Regions from separate parts of the Pseudomonas sp. E102 genome, predicted to be linked through region 2. Evidence: predicted binding sites of a transcription regulator. Region 2 holds the regulator's gene; the other holds the start of a gene.
The links. Region 2 encodes FliA, which starts transcription of late flagellar genes. Its sites were predicted from a motif close to CTAAAGTTTNNNNNNNNNNNGCCGNTAA; they were not measured.
Positions count from the first base shown of each region.

Region 1: the regulator FliA is predicted to act here: its motif matches at 3,188-3,215, upstream of DOCECA_RS07090 (methyl-accepting chemotaxis protein).

Region 1 is NZ_CP084025.1:1,517,787-1,527,864, reverse strand. It holds gene ppnN (nucleotide 5'-monophosphate nucleosidase PpnN) at 1-847, shown strand, start outside; gene DOCECA_RS07100 (HAD family hydrolase) at 900-1,562, opposite strand; gene DOCECA_RS07095 (MATE family efflux transporter) at 1,641-2,987, opposite strand; gene DOCECA_RS07090 (methyl-accepting chemotaxis protein) at 3,265-4,482, shown strand; gene DOCECA_RS07085 (response regulator) at 4,492-4,860, shown strand; gene DOCECA_RS07080 (STAS domain-containing protein) at 4,876-5,160, shown strand; gene DOCECA_RS07075 (chemotaxis protein CheA) at 5,200-7,296, shown strand; gene DOCECA_RS07070 (methyl-accepting chemotaxis protein) at 7,329-8,987, shown strand; gene DOCECA_RS07065 (chemotaxis protein CheW) at 9,027-9,563, shown strand; gene DOCECA_RS07060 (CheR family methyltransferase) at 9,560-10,078, shown strand, end outside.
Region 2 is NZ_CP084025.1:912,339-922,416, forward strand. It holds gene fliR (flagellar biosynthetic protein FliR) at 1-254, shown strand, start outside; gene flhB (flagellar biosynthesis protein FlhB) at 258-1,394, shown strand; gene flhA (flagellar biosynthesis protein FlhA) at 1,625-3,754, shown strand; gene flhF (flagellar biosynthesis protein FlhF) at 3,766-5,115, shown strand; gene fleN (flagellar synthesis regulator FleN) at 5,232-6,062, shown strand; gene fliA (RNA polymerase sigma factor FliA) at 6,059-6,802, shown strand; gene DOCECA_RS04380 (chemotaxis response regulator CheY) at 6,970-7,341, shown strand; gene DOCECA_RS04385 (protein phosphatase CheZ) at 7,360-8,145, shown strand; gene DOCECA_RS04390 (chemotaxis protein CheA) at 8,176-10,078, shown strand, end outside.

The sequences.
Region 1 (10,078 bases), 610 kb from region 2:
GGGCCTGCGCAGCCTGGACATCTGCACCGGCTGCGGTCCCGGCGTGATGAAAGGCCCGATGAAAGGCGCCACCATCGCCCACGCCAAGCAGCGCATCCAGGGTGGCCGCTACCTGGGCCTGACGGAGCCGGGCATCATTGCCGCGGAGGCACCGAACCCGATCGTCAATGAACTGGTGATCCTGCCGGATATCGAAAAGCGTCTGGAAGCCTTCGTGCGCGTCGGCCACGGCATCATCATCTTCCCGGGCGGCGCCGGTACGGCGGAAGAATTTCTCTACCTGCTGGGCATTCTCATGCACCCGGCCAACCAGGACCTGCCGTTCCCGGTGATCCTCACCGGGCCTAAAAGCGCCACGCCGTATTTCGAGCAGCTGCACGCGTTCGTCGGCGCGACCTTGGGCGAAGCCGCGCAGAAGCACTACCAGATCATCATCGACGACCCGGCCGAAGTGGCGCGGCAGATGACCCAGGGGCTCAAAGAAGTGAAGCAGTTCCGCCGCGAGCGCAACGACGCCTTTCATTTCAACTGGCTGCTGAAAATCGACGAAGGTTTCCAACGCCCGTTCGACCCTACCCACGCCAACATGGCCAGCCTGGGCTTGAGCCGCGACCTGCCCTCCCACGAACTGGCCGCCAACCTGCGCCGGGCATTTTCGGGGATCGTGGCCGGGAACGTGAAGGACAAGGGCATCCGCCTGATCGAAGAACACGGCCCGTACGAAATCCATGGTGATCCCGCGATCATGGAGCCGCTGGATCGCCTGCTCCAGGCCTTTGTCGCGCAACACCGGATGAAACTGCCGGGCGGCGCGGCGTATGTGCCGTGCTATCGGGTAGTGACCTGATCCCGAAATCGCTGAGGTTAAAAATGTGGGAGCGAGCTCGCTCCCACAGGGGCTAGCGTTGGTTTGAGACGCGTATCAATCCATCGTCCACCACAATGCTCAGCCCACGGTAATCCGCGATCTGCGAATGCACCGTCACCACCGGGTGCGTATGCGTGGCCGTCACTACCATCACGTCCATGCCCGCCGCCTCGCCAGCCTTGATTCCGGCTTCTGCGTCCTCGAACACCAGGCATTCCTGCGGAGCAACTTGCAAGCGTTGTGCGACCAATAGGTAGCACGCTGGATTCGGCTTGCCGGCGCTCACGTCCTCGGCGGTCACCATCACGTCGGGGCGCGGAATCCCGGCCGCTTCCATGCGACGCAAAGCCAAGGCCATCGGCGCCGAGGTGACAATCGCCCATTGCGTCGGCGGCAGGCTCTTGAGAAAGCCCAGCGCACCGGGCACCTCGACCACCCCTTCCACGTCCTCGATTTCTTCGATGGTGAGCTGCGCGGCCTCGGCCTGGGCATCCACTCCTGGCAGGTTCTGGCGGGCAACGGTGTCGACGGCGCGCACGCCATGGATAGTCGGCAGGAATTTAGCCACGTCCAGGCCATGGCGCATGGCCCAGCGGGTCCAGATCCGCTCGGTGGCGGCGACGGAATTGAGCAGCGTGCCGTCCATGTCGAAGAGGAAGGCGCGGTAGGCAACGGTGGGGAGTTCTGCGGACATCGGGATCCTCGTCAATCGGAAAAGGTGACTAACCCTGTGGGAGCGAGCTTGCCCCCCAAGGGTTCCATGTCGGGCCGGTTACACCAACCGCTCGATCCGCTGGTGCTGCCAGACCCGTTTGTAATACAGCGTCTGCAGCAACAGCATGCTCAGGTAAGCCACCGGAAACGCCATCCACACCCCTTGCAGGCCGAAGTGTGCGTCCAGCAGGTAGGCGACCGGAACTTGCACGCCGATGATGCAGAAAATCGAGATCGCCACCGGCATCAGCACCGTGCCGCTGGCGCGCATGATGCCACCGATGATGGCCTGGAAGCCGAACACCAAAAGGCTCCATAGCATGATGTGCAACAGGTGCTCGGCCTGGACCCGCGCCGCCGGGTCGGTGATGAACAGGCCCAGCAACCAGTGGGACAACAGGTACCCCAGCAGCACCAGCCCACCGGTCAACCAGACGTTGATCAGCATCCCGGTGCGCAGGATCGGCCCCAGGCGTTCCAGGCGTCCGGCGCCGATGGCCTGGGCGCCGAGGATCGACGCGGTGATGGCAATCGACAGCGCCGGGAACTGCACGTAATTGACAATCTGCGTCACCGCGCCATAGGCGGCCGTGGCTTGGGAGCCGTGGCGATTGACCAGGGCCAGGATGACCAGCTCCGACAGCGAGATCACCACCATCTGCAATCCGGTGGGCAGGCCGATGCGCAGCACTTTGCCGAGGATATCCCTGTCCAGGCGCATCGCCGCGAACAGCGCCCGATCCGGCGCCAAGGCATGGGCCCGTCGATTCAGGCGCCACGCCAGCATCGCCATCGCCGACGCGGTGCCCACCAGCCCCGCCAGCGCCGCGCTCTGGATGCCCATCTGCGGCAACCCCAGCCAGCCACGGATCAACGCCGGCGTCAGCGCCATCCCGACGCTGGTGGACACCAGCAACGCCAGCAACGGCGAAACGGTATCGCTGACACCACGCAATAGCTGGGTGAAAAGCACAAACACCAGCAGCATCGGGAGGATCCACATCATCACCCGCGCATACGACACCGCATCCTCCAGCACGTCGGCGGGCGTTCCGAGGCCTTGCAGCCCCTCGCGGGCAAAAACACTGCCGAGGATCGCCGCCGTCAGTCCGATGATTGCCCCCAGCAGCAGCGTCGAGCCGGCAATCGCCTTCACGGTTCCCGTCTCGCCGGCGCCGTAGGCCTGCCCGATCAAGACCCCTGCCCCCGCGCCCAGGCCAATCACCAACGCGATGAAGAAAAACACGATGGGAAACATCCCCGATACCGCCGCCAGGGCCTGGGTGCCGAGCATTTGGCCGATGTAGATGCTATTGAGCGTACCGGACATCGATTGCAGGAAATTGGACAAGACCATGGGGGCCAAGAACAGCAGGTAGGTTTTCCAGAGAGGCTGGGTGGGCATGAGGGCTCGATGGCAGGTTCGAAAACTGGTGCGGGTAATTTAGCTCAATCCTTTCATTGTGTTTCAGAGAATGATCTGACGAACACTGTTGAGGTTCACCGTGATTTCTTCCACAGGTCAGGCCACCTCGACATTTCCAGGATCTCGTCTATTCTGCGATAGCAATGTGCCACTTTTTTTCCAAAACCGGACGACTGGTCCTCAAGACCGGGTCGACTTTGCAGATAACCAGTTATTCGCAAATATCCTGTCAGCAATACTGTTCAAGGACCGAACCATGATGTCGTATTCCCACGACCATTCCCTTGCCACATCCCAGACGCACACCTCCTGGCACGCCTTGATCGTTGCCATCATCGCCGGCGCAGGGCTGCTGGTACTCAATGGCACGAGCGCTCAAAACATCGGTTTCAGTGCTGTGCTTCTGGTCCTTGGCGTGGGTGCCGGTATCTGGGGCGCGCGCTCGCAGCGCCTGCAATTGGACAAGGTGGCCGCAGCGGCCATCGCCCATCATGAACTGCAAGCAGCCGACCATGGCGCTCACAAAAGCAGCGCGCAACTCAACGAAGTGATCCTCGGCGCGATGCCGATCTGGGCCAAGCAAGTCGAAAGCTCACGGCAGCAGACAGAAACCGCGATCGTCTCGTTGACCAGCCGCTTCACCGGCATTTCCTCGCGTCTCGAAGAAACCGTACAAGCCTCGCAACTGGCCGCTGGCGAGTTGGCGGGCAGTGGTGGTGGCGGTGCCGTCCAGGTGCTGGCGCAGAGCGAAGGCGAACTGGTGAAGGTGATCGATTCGCTGAAGAGCACCCAGGCCAGCCGTGATGAAACCTTGGCCCAAGTGCGCAACCTGACGGCCTACACTGGCGAGTTGCGGACCATGGCCGCGGATGTCGCTGCGATTGCCGCCCAGACCAACCTGCTGGCCCTCAACGCCGCCATCGAAGCCGCCCGCGCAGGCGAAGCCGGACGCGGTTTTGCGGTAGTGGCAGATGCCGTGCGGGCCCTGTCGAGCAAGTCCAGCGAGACCGGCCAACAGATGTCGGCCAAGGTCGATGTCATCAACACCGCCATCACCCAATTGGTGCAGGCGGCTTCCAGCGGCGCCGACCAGGACAGCCAGTCCGTGGCCGTGTCCGAAGGCAGCATCCAACGCGTGCTCGAACGCTTCCAGAGCGTCACCGGCCGCCTCGCCGATTCGGCCGACATGTTGCAACGGGAGAGTTTCGGTATTCGAGACGAACTCACCCAAGTGCTGGTCAGCCTGCAATTCCAGGATCGGGTCAGCCAGATCCTCAGCCACGTGCGCGACAACATTGAGGACCTGCATGTGCACATGCAGCAAGCCAGCCAGTCGCCCGAACAGGCCATCTCCATCGACGCCCGCCAATGGCTGGCGCGCATGGAAACCACCTACGCCACCGACGAGCAACGCCGCAACCATCACGGCGACTCGGCCGCGCAACAGACTTCACAGGAAATAACCTTCTTTTAGGAGCCCCTCATGGCGAAAAATGTATTGGTTGTCGACGACTCCGCGAGCGTTCGGCAGGTCGTCGGCATCGCGTTGAAAAGTGCCGGCTACGACGTGATCGAGGCCAGCGATGGCAAGGATGCACTGGGCAAGCTCAACGGCCAGAAAGTGCACCTGATCATCAGCGACGTGAACATGCCGAACATGGACGGCATCACCTTCGTCAAGGAGGTCAAGAAACTGGCCAGCTACAAATTCACGCCGATCATCATGCTCACCACCGAATCCCAGGAATCGAAGAAGCAAGAGGGCCAGGCCGCAGGCGCCAAGGCCTGGGTGGTCAAGCCGTTCCAGCCAGCGCAGATGCTGGCGGCGGTGTCCAAGCTGATTCTTCCCTGATGGCTGGAGGCTTCAATGCCGCTGCTGTACGAAGTAGAAAATGACACCGCGCAGGTGCAGATCGACGGCGAGCTGACGATCTACACCGCCGCCGACCTGGCCGCGCAATTGCTGCCACGGTTGGGGGCCACGCCCGCCATGGTGCTGGACCTGTCGCAGATCACCGAGATGGATGGCGCCGGCCTGCAATTGCTGCTGATGGTTCAGCGCGAGGCGCCCAAGGCCGGGACCCAACTGACGGTGGCCAACCCAAGCAAAGCCGTCACCGAAACACTGGCGCTGTGCAACCTGGTTGCGTAGTCCCTTTGCAACACGTCGGACACGACAAAGGATATGAGCGTGAGCATCAATCTCGATCAGGCACAACAAACCTTCATCGTCGAGGCCCGTGAACAACTGCAGGCGATGGAAGAATCGTTGCTGCAATTGGAAAACGACCCCGGCGACGATGACGCCATCGGCGCGATTTTCCGAGCGGCCCATACGATCAAAGGGTCGGCTGGACTGTTCGGCCTGGAGCCGATCGTCAGCTTTACCCACATCGTCGAGGACGTGCTCGATCGCCTGCGCGAGGGCAGCGTCGCGGTGGACCCTGGCTTGATCGCGGTGCTGCTCAAGTCCGGCGACCACATGCTCGAATTGATCGACGTGGTCGCCAACCAGGGCTCGACGTTGCAGGCCCCTGCCCTGGCGCGGGAAATGGAACTGTGCCAGCTCCTGCAGGAGTACCAGGCGCCCCCGACCGCGACCGAACCGGATCGGGGAACCCAAGCCGAGCCAACCGGCTCAGCCGAAGCGTGCCTCTGGCACATCTCCCTGCGCTTCGGCCAGGACGTGTTCCGCAACGGCATGGACCCCTTGTCGTTCCTGCGCTACTTGCAGACCCTGGGTGAAATCGTCGACATCACCACGCTCACCGAGGCGATGCCGGCCATCGATACCTGGGATGCCGAATCCTGCTACCTGGGCTTCGACATCGCGTTCCGCTCCGCCGCCGGTTATACCGCGATCAATGAAGTGTTCGATTTCGTCCGAGAAGACTGTGCGATCGAAATCGTCGCCCAAGACGTCGAGGCCCAGGCAAGCATCGGCGAGATCGCGACATCCCAGGCACAGAGCGACGAAAGCACCGCCATGGTCACCACGGGCGAGCTGATGCCGGACCAACGCAAGAGCCCGCGCATGCCTGCCCAGGTCGCGCCTGACAAGCAGGCCGTGGTCAGTGACAGTAAAACCAAGGACGGCGCGTACGTCCGGGTCAATGCCGACAAACTCGACGAACTTATCAACCTGGTCGGTGAATTGGTGATCGCCAGCGCCGGCGCCAGCCTGTTGGCCCGTAACTGCCAGAACGACCCATTGCAGGAAGCCACCTCGTCGGTATCCGGGCTGGTGGAGGAGATTCTAGACGGCGCCTTGCGCCTGCGCATGATCCCCATCGGCGAGACCTTCAACCGCTTTCGTCGGGTGGTGCGCGATGTCAGCCAGGAGCTCGACAAAGACATCGACCTGATCATCAGCGGCGCGGAAACCGAGCTGGACAAGACCGTGGTGGAAAAGATCGGCGACCCGCTGATGCACCTGTTGCGCAACGCCATGGACCATGGCATCGAAACCGCTGAGGCGCGGCTGGCGGCAGGCAAACCGGCCAAGGGGCATTTGCACCTCAACGCTTACCACGACTCGGGCAGCATCGTGCTGGAAATCGCCGACGACGGCGCCGGCCTGAACCGCGACCGCATCCTGGAAAAAGCCCACGAACGTGGGCTGATCGCAGCGGGCGCGAACCTGACCGACCAGGAAATCTACAACCTTATTTTCGAACCGGGCTTTTCCACCGCCCAGGCCGTCACCAACCTGTCCGGGCGCGGCGTGGGCATGGACGTGGTCAAGCGCAACATCACGCTGCTGCGCGGCACGGTCGACCTGGACAGCCAGCCGGGCAAGGGCACCGTGGTGCGCATCCGACTGCCGCTGACCCTGGCGATCATCAACGGATTCCTGGTCGGCATCGGCCAGTCCACCTATGTCATTCCGCTGGACATGGTCCAGGAATGCATCGAGCTGAGCGAAGACGATGGCATCGCCAGCCGCGAACAAGGCTACCTCGACCTGCGGGGCGAGGTGCTGCCATTGGTGTACTTGCGCGATCACTTTCATCACGAAGGTCCGGCCTCGCGCCGGCAGAACGTGGTGGTGGTGCGCTACGCCGAACTCAAGGCCGGGCTGGTGGTGGATGACCTGTTGGGTGAATTCCAGACCGTGATCAAGCCCCTGGGCAAGCTGTTCGGCGCACTGCGCGGCATCAGCGGCTCGACCATTCTGGGCAGCGGCGCCGTGGCGTTGATCCTCGACGTACCGGCCCTGCTCACCCAGATCGCACAAATAGAAAACCGCTACAACTCGACCCCATTACAACAAGCCAACGCTCGCTGACGCTTCAACACTCCATGGAGAGGTATTCCCCAATGAAATGGTTCTACGACCTTAGAATCGCCACCAAACTGATCGCTTCATTTCTCGTGGTGTTGGCGCTGACCGCCGTCATGGGCGTGTTCTCGATCATCCAACTGGGCCAGGTGAACGGCACCGCTCTTGATATCCGTGAGAACTGGATGCCGTCCATGCGCGCCGCTTCAGGCATGCGCTTTTTTGCGGCGAGCTATCGCCTCAAGGAGAATCGCCATATTGCCGCCGACTCCGAACAGGAGCGCGTCACCCTCGAGCAAGAAGCCGAGGAAGCCAAAAAGGCCTTCGAAACGCGCCTGGGCACTTACGAGAAACTGCTCTCCAGCGCTGAGGATCGTCAGGCATTCGAAACCACCCGCGATGACTGGGCTTCCTACCTTGCAATCAGCAAAGACCTGCTCGCATTGTCCCGGCAGAACCTGACCGAGCAGGCCCAGGCGATGCTCAAGGGCGAGTCCAAGCGTCGATTCGACCTGGTGACCAACGACTTGCAAAAACTTGTCGAGCTCAACGCGGCCGGCGCTGACGTCGCCAGTGCGCACGGCACCCGCTTGTATGAAAACGCACGCCTGTCGATCATCGCCGTGCTGGTCGCGGCCCTGCTGGTGGGCCTGGGATTGGCGCTGTTCGTCTCACGCATCATTTCCCGTCCGTTGAAACAGGCGGCGGTGGTTGCCGAGCAACTGGCCGAGGGCAACCTGAACGCGAAAATCGATGGCGGTTCCAAGGACGAAACCGGCATGGTGCTCAACGCCATGCAGAACATGGTCGGCAAGCTGTCGCATATCATCGGTGAAGTGCGCAACGCGGCGGACAATCTCGCCAGCGCTTCCGAAGAAGTCAGCGCCACCGCGCAGTCGATGAGCCAGGCGACCAGCGAACAGGCGGCCAGCGTCGAGGAAACCAGCGCATCCATCGAGCAGATGAGCGCCAGCATCAACCAGAACACCGAGAACGCCAAGGTGACCGACGGCATGGCCAGCAAGGCTGCCAAGGAAGCCACCGACGGCGGCGAATCGGTGCAGCAGACCGTGGTGGCGATGAAGAAAATCGCCCAACGCATCAGCATCATCGACGACATCGCCTACCAGACCAACCTGCTGGCGCTCAACGCCGCCATCGAAGCGGCCCGCGCCGGCGAGCACGGCAAAGGCTTCGCAGTGGTCGCTGCCGAAGTCCGCAAACTGGCCGAGCGCAGCCAGGTCGCGGCACAGGAGATCGGCGAGCTGTCGTCCAGCAGCGTCGACATGGCCGAGAAGGCCGGCAACCTGCTGAACGAGATGGTCCCGTCCATCAACAAGACCTCGGATCTGGTGCAGGAAATCAGCGCCGCGTCCGAAGAACAGGCCGCCGGTGTGGCGCAGATCAACACCGCCATGACCCAACTCAACCAGGTGACCCAGCAGAACGCCTCCAGCAGCGAAGAGCTGGCCGCCACCGCCGAAGAGATGAGCAGCCAGGCCGAACAACTACAACAGGCGATGAGCTTCTTCACCCTGGACACGCCCTCCAAGTCCGCGGCCCAGGTCGCCCGGATCGACAACACGCCTGGCCCCTCCAGCCGCAAACCGGCCCGGGCGCCGGCACCGGTGATGCCCAAGGCGTTTGCCTACAACATGGCCAGCGCGCCGGACGAATCGGAATTCACCCGGTTCTGATGGCTCGGTTCCATAGGCTTGCTTAAAGGAGAAAAGGCAATGGGCGCCATCGCGACCACACGTCAGACCGCCAGCGCGGTCGAGGAAGAAGCGCAGTACCTGACGTTCATGCTCGGCACAGAGATGTTCGCCATCGGCATCTTGTGCATCAAGGAAATCATCGAGTACGGCAACCTGACCGTCGTACCGATGATGCCGGCCTTCGTTCGCGGAGTGATCAACCTGCGCGGCGCGGTCGTGCCGGTGGTGGATCTGTCGGCCCGTTTTGGCCGGCCGAACTCCACCATCAGCCGCCGCAGTTGCGTAGTGATCATCGAGGCCGCCAGCGCTGACGGCCTGGCCCAGGACATCGGGCTGCTGGTGGACACTGTATCGGCGGTGCTGGAAATCCCGGCCTCGCAGATCGAACCGCCACCGAGTTTCGGCGCGAAAATTCGCGCCGACTTCATCAGCGGCATGGCGAAGGTGGAGGGCAAGTTCGTCATCGTCCTGGAGGTGGATCGGGTGCTGTCCATCGACGAAATGTCCGAACTCGCCCAAGCCAGCCCCGCCGCACTGGAAGCGCCAGACTCATGAGCACGGACACTTGCAAGGAACGCACAGTGAATTCAATGGCGCTCACTGACCGGGAGTTCGGCCAGTTTCAATCCTGGTTGTACCAGGCCGCCGGCATCAACCTGTCGCCGGCCAAGAAAGCCCTGGTGGCCGGGCGCCTGTTCAAGCGCCTCAAGCACTATGAGCTGGACAGCTACGGCGAGTATTTCAAGCTGATCATGAGCGGCCAGCGCAGCGACGAATTACAAGTGGCGCTGGACCTGCTCACGACCAACGAAACCTATTTTTTCCGTGAGCCCAAGCACTTCGATTTTCTTCGCGATCATGTGCTGCCCCATGCGACGCCGGGCAAGACCTTTCGCCTGTGGAGCGCGGCCAGCTCGTCCGGCGAGGAGCCCTACAGCCTCGCCATGACCCTGGCCGAAAGCCTGGGCACCACGCCCTGGGAAGTCATCGGCTCGGACATCAGCATGCAAGTGTTGGCGAAGGCCCGTTCCGGGCACTATCCGATGGAGCGCGCCCGCAACCTGCCCCAT
Region 2 (10,078 bases):
AGCTTGGCTGGGTCCTCGGCGCGGCGATGGTACTGGTGTTGCCGGCGATTACCGCGCTGCTGGTGGTCAACATCGCCTTCGGCGTGATGACCCGGGCGGCGCCGCAGTTGAACATCTTTTCCATCGGCTTCCCGCTGACCCTGGTGCTGGGCATGGTGATTTTCTGGGTCAGCCTGGGGGACATTCTCAATCAGTATCAGCCGTTGGCCACCCAGGCCTTGCAGCTGTTACGCGACATGGCACAGGCGCGCTGAACCATGGCCGAGAGCGAAAGCGGTCAGGATAAAACAGAAGACCCCACCGAGAAACGCAAGAAGCAGTCCCGGGAAAAGGGCGAGATTGCCCGTTCCAAGGAGCTCAACACCCTGGCGATCATGCTCGCCGGTGCCGGTGGCTTGCTGATTTACGGTGGCGGACTGGCGTTGGATCTGCTGGAAATCATGCGGTTGAATTTTTCCTTGCCTCGCGAGGTATTGCTCACGCCGGGCGCTATGACGCAGTACCTGTTGCATTCGGGCAAGATCGCGATGCTTGCAATGCAACCGGTGCTCATTTTTCTGCTGTTGGCGGCTTTCATCGGCCCGATTTCCCTGGGCGGATGGCTGTTCGCCGCCGGTAGCCTGGCACCGAAGTTCAGCCGGATGAATCCGGCCGCCGGTATCAAGCGCATGTTTTCCACCACGGCGTTGATGGAACTGCTCAAGGCTTTCGGAAAATTTCTCCTGGTGTTGTTCGTCGCGCTGGCGGTGTTGCAGGCCGATATCGACGATCTGCTGCGCATTGCCCATGAGCCGCTGGAGCAAGCCATCATCCATAGCGTGCAGTTGGTCGGCTGGAGCACCTTGTGGATGGCTTGCGGGCTGATCCTCATCGCCGCCATCGACGTGCCGATCCAGCTCTACCAGAGCAAGCAGAAATTGATGATGACCAAGCAGGAGGTGCGCGACGAGTACAAGGACTCGGAGGGCAAGCCGGAGGTCAAGCAGCGGATCCGCCAGTTGCAGCGCGAGGTTTCCCAGCGGCGGATGATGGCGGCGATTCCCGACGCCGACGTGGTCATCACCAACCCGACTCACTATGCCGTCGCGCTCAAGTACGATCCCGACAAGGGCAATGCGCCGGTCCTGCTGGCCAAGGGCAGCGATTTCCTGGCGTTGAAGATTCGCGAGATCGCCGTCGCCAACGAAGTGATGCTGCTCGAATCTCCGGCATTGGCGCGGTCGATCTACTACTCCACCGAGCTTGACCAGGAAATCCCGGGAGGCTTGTACCTCGCCGTCGCCCAGGTGCTGGCCTACGTCTACCAGATCCGCCAGCACCGCGCCGGCAAGGCCAAGCGGCCAGAACCGCTCAAGGACCTGCCCATCCCGCCGGATTTGCGCCGCGATTCCTGAACCAAGGTGCCAAAGCCCCTGTGGGAGCGAGCTTGCTCGCGATAGCGGTCTTCCAGTCAACGCTCGCACAAACTGACCCTCCGCCATCGCGAGCAAGCTCGCTCCCACAGGTCGGCATCCCTTGAAAGCCTCTATTTCAACCTCCCGCGAAAGTTGGAAAGCTTCTTGCAATACCCCGCCTGCGCCCCTTCCGGGCGTCAAAAGTTTGCTTCCAGGAACGGGGAATATTGGTGGATCGCTCTCAGTTACTCAGCACCGCTCGCAGCAACGTCGTAGACCTCAGCAGGGGCAATCTGGGCGTGCCGCTGTTGCTGCTGGTCCTGCTCGCCATGATGATGCTGCCGGTACCGCCGTTCCTGCTGGACGTGTTCTTCACGTTCAACCTCGCCTTGTCGATCGTGGTGCTGCTGGTGTGCGTATACGCCCTGCGCCCATTGGACTTCGCCGTCTTCCCGACCATCCTGCTGGTGGCGACGCTGTTGCGCCTGGCGCTGAACGTGGCGTCCACCCGGGTGGTGATGATTCACGGTCACGAGGGGCACCAGGCCGCCGGTAAGGTGATCCAGGCCTTCGGCGAAGTGGTGATCGGCGGCAACTACGTGGTCGGTATCGTGGTCTTTGCCATCTTGATGATCATTAACTTCGTCGTGGTGACCAAGGGCGCCGGGCGGATTTCCGAGGTGAGCGCGCGTTTCACCCTCGACGCGATGCCTGGAAAGCAGATGGCGATCGACGCTGACCTCAATGCCGGCTTGATCGATCAGAGCCAGGCCAAGCTGCGCCGTCTCGAAGTAGCCCAGGAAGCCGAGTTCTACGGGTCCATGGACGGTGCAAGTAAGTTTGTCCGCGGTGACGCCATCGCCGGCCTGCTGATCCTGTTCATCAACCTGATTGGCGGCATGGCCGTCGGTATCTTCCAGCACGGCATGGCTTTCGGCGACGCCGGCAAGGTCTACGCGTTGCTGACCATCGGTGACGGTTTGGTGGCGCAATTGCCATCACTGTTGTTATCCACAGCGGCGGCGATCATGGTGACCCGTGCTTCGGGCTCCGAAGACATGGGCAAGCAGATCAATCGCCAGATGTTCGCGTCGCCCAAGGCCCTGGCCGTGGCGGCCGGCCTGATGGCGGTGATGGGTCTCGTGCCGGGAATGCCGCACTTTTCTTTCCTGAGCATGGCGGCCTTGGCCGCGGGTGGCGCGTACCTGTTCTGGAAGAAGCAGAACGTGCAGAAGGTCCAGGCGCTGGAAGAGGTCAAGCGCCAGCAGGAACTGCTGCCGTCGCCAGCGCGTGCCATGGAAACCAAGGAATTGGGTTGGGATGACGTGACGCCGATCGACATGATCGGCCTGGAAGTCGGCTACCGCTTGATTCCATTGGTCGATCGCAACCAGGGCGGTCAGTTGCTGGCGCGGATCAAGGGCGTGCGCAAGAAGCTGTCCCAGGATCTGGGCTTCCTCATGCCCACCGTCCACATTCGCGACAACCTCGACCTGGCGCCGAGCGCCTATCGCCTGACGCTCATGGGCGTGATCCTGGCGGAAGCCGAGATCTACCCGGACCGCGAGCTGGCGATCAACCCAGGGCAGGTCTACGGTTCGCTCAACGGCATTACCGCCAAGGATCCGGCTTTCGGCCTGGAAGCGGTGTGGATCGAAATCAGCCAGCGGGCCCAGGCCCAGTCCCTCGGTTATACCGTGGTGGACGCCAGCACGGTCGTGGCGACCCACTTGAACCAGATTCTCTACAAGCATTCCAGCGAGCTGATCGGTCACGAAGAAGTCCAGCAACTGCTGCAAGTACTGGCCAAAGGCTCGCCGAAACTGGCTGAAGAATTGGTGCCGGGCGTGGTTTCGTTGTCCCAATTGCTCAAGGTGTTGCAGGCGCTGCTGGCCGAACAGGTTCCGGTGCGCGACATACGCAGCATTGCCGAAGCGATCGCCAACAACGCTTCGAAGAGTCAAGATACCGCCGCTCTGGTGGCTGCGGTGCGGGTCGGCGTATCCCGCGCAATCGTCCAAAGCATTGTAGGCACTGAGTCTGAGCTGCCTGTGATCACTCTGGAACCAAGGTTGGAACAGATATTGCTCAATAGTCTGCAGAAGGCAGGACAAGGCTCGGAAGAGGGTGTTCTGCTGGAGCCAAGCATGGCCGAGAAGCTGCAGCGTTCGCTGATCGAAGCAGCCCAGCGGCAAGAGATGCAAGGCCAACCGGTGATCCTGCTGGTGGCCGGTCCGATTCGCGCGATGCTTTCGCGGTTCGGGCGCCTCGCGGTCCCGGGGCTGCATGTGCTGGCGTACCAGGAAATACCGGACAACAAGCAAGTGACCATCGTTGCGACAGTAGGGCCCAACGGCTGAGGTAGTGGTTTATGCAAGTGAAGCGTTTTTTCGCCGCCGATATGCGTCAGGCCATGAAACTGGTTCGTGACGAGCTGGGCGCTGAAGCAGCCATCATCGGCAACCGTCGTATCGCCGGCGGTGTCGAGCTGACGGCGGCCCTGGACTACAAATTGTCGGCGCTGGCCCCTCGCGTTCCGAACATGGAGCTCGAGGACGAGCTGCGCAAGACTCAGTCGCGCATCGCCAGCGCCCAGGCCGAGTTGAGCCTGCGCAGCAGCGAAGGCTCGGCCAGCGCGGGCACCAATCGTCAATTGTTCGCCGGCCAGCCACTGACCGCAGGCCTGCCGCTGACCGCTGCCGAACCGCTGATCGAGCCGACGCCGGCCGAACCGCGTCGTCCGGCACCGGTACCCGTTGCCGCAGCCGCGGGCGTTGATCCCCGTGCCCTGGACTCGATGCGCTTCGAACTCAACAGCCTGCGCGAGCTGATGGAAGTCCAGCTCGGCTCGCTGGCCTGGAACCAACTGCAAGGCAGCCGTCCGGCCCAGGCCAACCTGTGGCGTCGCCTGCAACGCATTGGCCTGTCCGGCCCGCTGGCGCGCGACCTGCTGGCATTGATCAGCGACATCGACGAGCCTCGCCAGGCCTGGCGCATGCTGCTTGCGCACCTGGCGCGGATGATCGCCACGCCGGAAGTCGAGCCACTGGAAGAGGGCGGAGTAATCGCCATGGTCGGCCCGGCCGGCATGGGCAAGACCACCACTCTGGCCAAGCTCGCGGCCCGTTATGTACTCAAGTACGGCGCCCAGAGTATCGCCCTGGTGAGCATGGACAGTTTCCGCATCGGTGCCCAGGAGCAACTCAAGACCTTGGGCCGGATCCTCAATGTGTCGGTGACCCATGTGGATCCGGGCCAGTCCCTGGCCCAGGCGCTGGAACCGCTGATGCGCAAGCGCGTCGTACTGATCGACACCGCCGGCCTGCAAGCCAGCGATCCGGCCCTGCGCATGCAGCTGGAAAGCCTGGCCGGGCGTGGCATCAAGTCAAAAAATTATCTCGTGTTGGCAACCACCAGCCAGAAACAGGTTCTAACCGCCGCATACCACAGTTACAAACGCTGCGGGCTGGCCGGCTGCATCCTGACTAAGCTGGACGAAACGGCAAGCCTGGGCGAGGTGTTGAGCCTGGCGATCGGTCATGAACTACCGGTGGCCTACCTGACCGACGGGCCGCGGATCCCGGATGATTTGCATCTGCCGCGCCGTCATCAACTGGTCAGTCGTGCCGTGAGTGTGCAAATGCAGGAAGAACCCAGCGAAGAAGCCATGGCTGACATGTTCGCTGATATCTACCACAGCCCGACCAAGCAGGTTGGCTGAGGTATTCATGAATATTTTTTGTACCTACATCGATGGTCTGCCATGCATTGTTCCGTATGTGAACGCGCAGCCAGTAATGTGGCCTCCGTCTAAGTAAGACAAGGTAAAGAACGAACATGGGCAGCATGCATCCCGTACAGGTGATCGCGGTGACCGGCGGCAAAGGTGGCGTCGGGAAGACTAACGTGTCAGTGAACTTGTCCCTGGCTCTGGCAGAGCTTGGCCGACGGGTCATGCTGCTGGACGCCGACCTGGGCCTGGCGAACGTCGACGTGCTGCTGGGGCTCACACCCAAGCGCACGCTGGCGGACGTGATCGAAGGGCGCTGTGAATTGCGCGACGTGCTGTTGCAAGGCCCCGGCGGGATTCGCATCGTGCCGGCCGCCTCCGGCACCCAGAGCATGGTTCACCTGACCCCGGCGCAGCACGCCGGCCTGATCCAGGCCTTCAGCGACATCGGTGACAACCTCGATGTGCTGGTGATCGACACGGCAGCCGGTATCGGTGACTCGGTGGTCAGTTTCGTGCGCGCCGCCCAGGAAGTGTTGCTGGTGGTCTGCGACGAACCGACGTCGATCACCGACGCCTACGCGCTGATCAAACTGCTTAACCGCGACTATGGCATGAACCGCTTTCGCGTCCTGGCCAACATGGCCCAAAGCCCACAGGAAGGACGCAACCTGTTCGCCAAGTTGACCAAGGTCACGGATCGCTTCCTGGACGTCGCCCTGCAATACGTCGGCGCAGTGCCTTACGACGAAAGCGTACGCAAGGCTGTCCAGAAGCAACGTGCCGTTTATGAAGCTTTTCCTCGTTCCAAATGCGCCCTGGCGTTCAAGGCGATCGCCCAGAAGGTCGACACCTGGCCGCTGCCGGCCAACCCACGTGGGCATCTGGAATTTTTCGTCGAGCGTCTCGTGCAACAAACAGCAGGGCCCGTGTTATGACAGCCAGCGGTTACAACCATCTCTACAAAAAATCGGCACGGGACGCCCAGTACGAATTGATCGAGCGTTACGCGCCACTGGTCAAGCGCATCGCCTACCACTTGCTGGCGCGTTTGCCGGCCAGTGTCCAGGTCGAGGACTTGATCCAGGCGGGCATGATCGGCCTGCTCGAAGTGTCGAACAAATACGACGCGAGCAAGGGCGCCAGTTTCGAGACATACGCCGGTATCCGTATCCGCGGGGCGATGCTCGATGAGGTCCGCAAGGGCGACTGGGCGCCGCGTTCGGTGCATCGCAACACCCGCATGGTCAGCGACGCGATTCGTGCGATTGAAGCGAAAACCGGGCGAGACGCTAAAGATCACGAGGTTGCGGCCGAACTCCAGTTGAGTCTCGATGATTATTACGGGATTTTGAACGATACCTTGGGCAGTCGCCTGTTCAGTTTCGACGACCTGTTGCAGGACGGCGAACACGAAGGGCTGCACGAGGACGGCGCGAGTGCTCACATGGAGCCGTCGCGCGACCTGGAAGATGAACGTTTCCAGAGCGCCCTGGCGGATGCGATTGCCAATTTGCCGGAGCGTGAGCGACTGGTCTTGGCGCTGTACTACGACGAAGAGCTGAACCTCAAGGAAATCGGTGAAGTCCTGGGGGTAAGCGAATCGCGGGTCAGCCAGTTACATAGCCAGTGCGCGGCCCGCTTGCGGGGGCGTTTGGGGGAGTGGCGAGCGCGCTGACGAGCAGTGTGGGGACGCTGCGAGCGGGGCTGGCATGGCGTATGCCGGGCCAGTCTCCATCCGTTGTGCTCCATACCGTTGTCGAGTGTTGTGCCGGATTGATTGAAATGGCGCGTCTAGGTGCTGGGCGCGTTTAAGACTGCTTGGAGGTCGAATTGGACAAGAACATGAAAATCCTCATCGTTGATGACTTCTCAACGATGCGGCGGATCATAAAAAACCTGTTGCGTGACCTCGGGTTCACCAACACGGTCGAGGCCGACGATGGCACAACCGCCATTCCGGTCCTCAACAGCGGGAGCATCGACTTTCTGGTGACTGACTGGAACATGCCTGGCATGACCGGTATCGACTTGCTGCGCCACGTGCGCGCCGACGAAAAACTCAAGCACCTCCCGGTGCTGATGGTCACTGCCGAAGCCAAGCGCGAGCAGATCATCGAAGCGGCCCAGGCCGGTGTGAACGGCTATGTGGTCAAACCCTTCACGGCCCAGGCGTTGAAAGAGAAGATCGAAAAAATCTTCGAACGCATCGGTTAACGGCGCCACGGGGGAGCTATGGACAACGAATCTTCAATGGGCGATTTCGAATCGACCCTGAAAAAACATGCCCGCGAACTGGTAGACAGCCTTGAAAAGGGCCGCTTCGGCGATGCGGTTCAAATGATTCATGAGCTCAACCAGACCCGTGATCGCGGTCTGTACCAGGAAGTCGGCAAGCTCACCCGTGAACTGCACAGCGCGATCGTCAATTTCCAGATCGATCCGAACATGCCGCAGGCCGAGGAAGTCTCGCAGATCACCGACGCCACCGAGCGCCTGGGTTATGTGGTCAAGCTGACCGAAGCCGCAGCGAACCGCACCATGGACCTGGTGGAAAGCGCAACGCCCCTGGTCAACGGCCTGAGCGAGGAAGCCCAGGCGTTGAGCACCGATTGGGGACGGTTCATGCGTCGCGAAGTCGGCGCCGAGGAGTTCCGGGAGCTGGCCCGTCGGGTTGACGGTTTCCTGGCGCGCAGCAGCGCCGAGAATCGCGCCGTGGCCAGCAACCTCAACGACATTCTGCTGGCCCAGGACTATCAAGACCTGACCGGCCAGGTGATCAAGCGTGTGACCCAGCTGGTCACCGAAGTGGAAAGCAACCTGCTCAAACTGGTGCTGATGGCTAGCCAGGTCGACCGCTTTGCAGGTATCGAACACGACCGTGAAGCGATGCTTGCCGAAAAAGATCCACAAAAACATCTCTCTCAGGGTGAAGGTCCGCAGATTCATGCCGATAAAAGAGAAGACGTTGTGTCCGGTCAGGACGATGTGGACGATTTGCTGTCCAGCCTTGGATTCTAAGTTTTAGCCCTATTTTAGGAGCAGCCATTAATGAGCTTCGGCGCCGATGAAGAGATCCTTCAGGATTTCCTGGTTGAGGCCGGCGAGATTCTAGAGCAACTATCCGAACAGCTGGTCGAGCTGGAAAGCCGACCTGATGATGCGGATCTGCTCAATGCAATTTTTCGCGGTTTCCACACTGTAAAAGGAGGCGCCGGCTTCCTCCAGCTCAATGAGCTGGTGGAGTGCTGCCACATTGCCGAGAACGTGTTCGACATCCTGCGCAAGGGTGAGCGTCGCGTCGACTCGGAACTGATGGACGTGGTGCTCGAGGCCCTGGATGCGGTCAACAGCATGTTCAGCGAAGTGCGCGAGCGCTCGCCGATCACCCCGGCCACCCCCGAGCTTCTCGCCGCGCTGTCGCGCCTGGCCGAGCCGCAGTCGGCTGACGAAGCCATGCCCGTTGCCGAGCCTGTGGTCGAAGAACCGGTTGCGCAAGAATCGGGCGACATCACCGATCATGAATTCGAATCGCTGCTGGACTCGCTGAACGCCGTCAAGGCCGAAGCCGAGGCTCCGGCCGCGCCCGCTGCGCCAGCCGCCGATGCCGCTGCCAGCGATGAAATTACCGACGATGAGTTCGAATCGCTGCTCGACCAACTGCACGGCAAGGGCCAGTTCGCCCCCGATGCGGTCGTAGCGCCGGCGGCCCCGGCTGCGCCAAAGGCAGCGGGGGATGACTCCGACATTACCGACGACGAATTCGAAGCCTTGCTCGACCAGTTGCATGGCAAGGGCAACTTTGCCGTCGACGCGTTGGATTCGGCCATCGCTTCGGCGCCGACCCCGGCCAAACCAGTGGCAGCGGCAGCCGGAAGCGACTTGATCAGCGACCACGAATTCGAATCGCGGCTCGACGAGCTGCATGGCAAGGGCAAGTTCAGCGAAGTCGGCACGGCCGCCGCCGCGCCTGCCGCTGCCGCCACGGCTGCACCCGCCGCCAAGGCCGCGCCGAAGCCGGCCGCCAAGGCGCCGGAACCGAAAGCGGAAACCCCGAAGCCTGCCGCCGCAGCGGCGCCAGCCCCGGCTCGCGCGCCTTCTGCCGCGCCCGCCGAAAAACCGGCGAGCGAAGCCGAGACCACCGTTCGCGTCGACACCGCGCGGCTGGATGAGATCATGAACATGGTCGGCGAACTGGTGCTGGTGCGTAACCGGCTGGTGCGCCTGGGCCTCAACAGCCAGGACGAAGCCATGTCCAAGGCCGTGTCGAACCTCGACGTGGTCACGGCTGACCTGCAAACCGCGGTCATGAAGACCCGGATGCAGCCGATCAAGAAAGTTTTCGGGCGCTTCCCGCGCCTGGTTCGCGACCTGGCCCGCCAGCTCAAGAAAGAAATCAACCTGGAACTGGTGGGTGAAGAGACCGACCTCGACAAGAACCTTGTCGAGGCCCTGGCCGACCCGCTGGTCCACTTGGTGCGCAACGCGGTCGACCACGGCATCGAGTCGCCGGAAGAGCGCGAAGCGTCAGGCAAGGTCCGCAGCGGCAAGGTGATCCTGGCCGCCGAGCAGGAAGGCGACCATATCCTGCTGTCGATCTCCGACGACGGCAAGGGCATGGACCCGAACGTGCTCCGTTCCATTGCCGTGAAACGCGGTGTGATGGACAAGGACGCGGCCGATCGCCTGAGCGACACCGAGTGCTACAACCTGATCTTCGCCCCGGGCTTCTCGACCAAGACCGAGATTTCCGATGTGTCGGGTCGTGGCGTGGGCATGGACGTGGTGAAAACCAAGATTTCCCAGCTCAACGGTTCGATCAACATTTACTCGACCAAGGGCCAGGGCTCGAAGATCGTCATCAAGGTCCCGTTGACCTTGGCGATCATGCCGACCCTGATGGTGATGCTGGGCAACCAGGCGTTCGCCTTCCCGCTGGTCAACGTCAACGAGA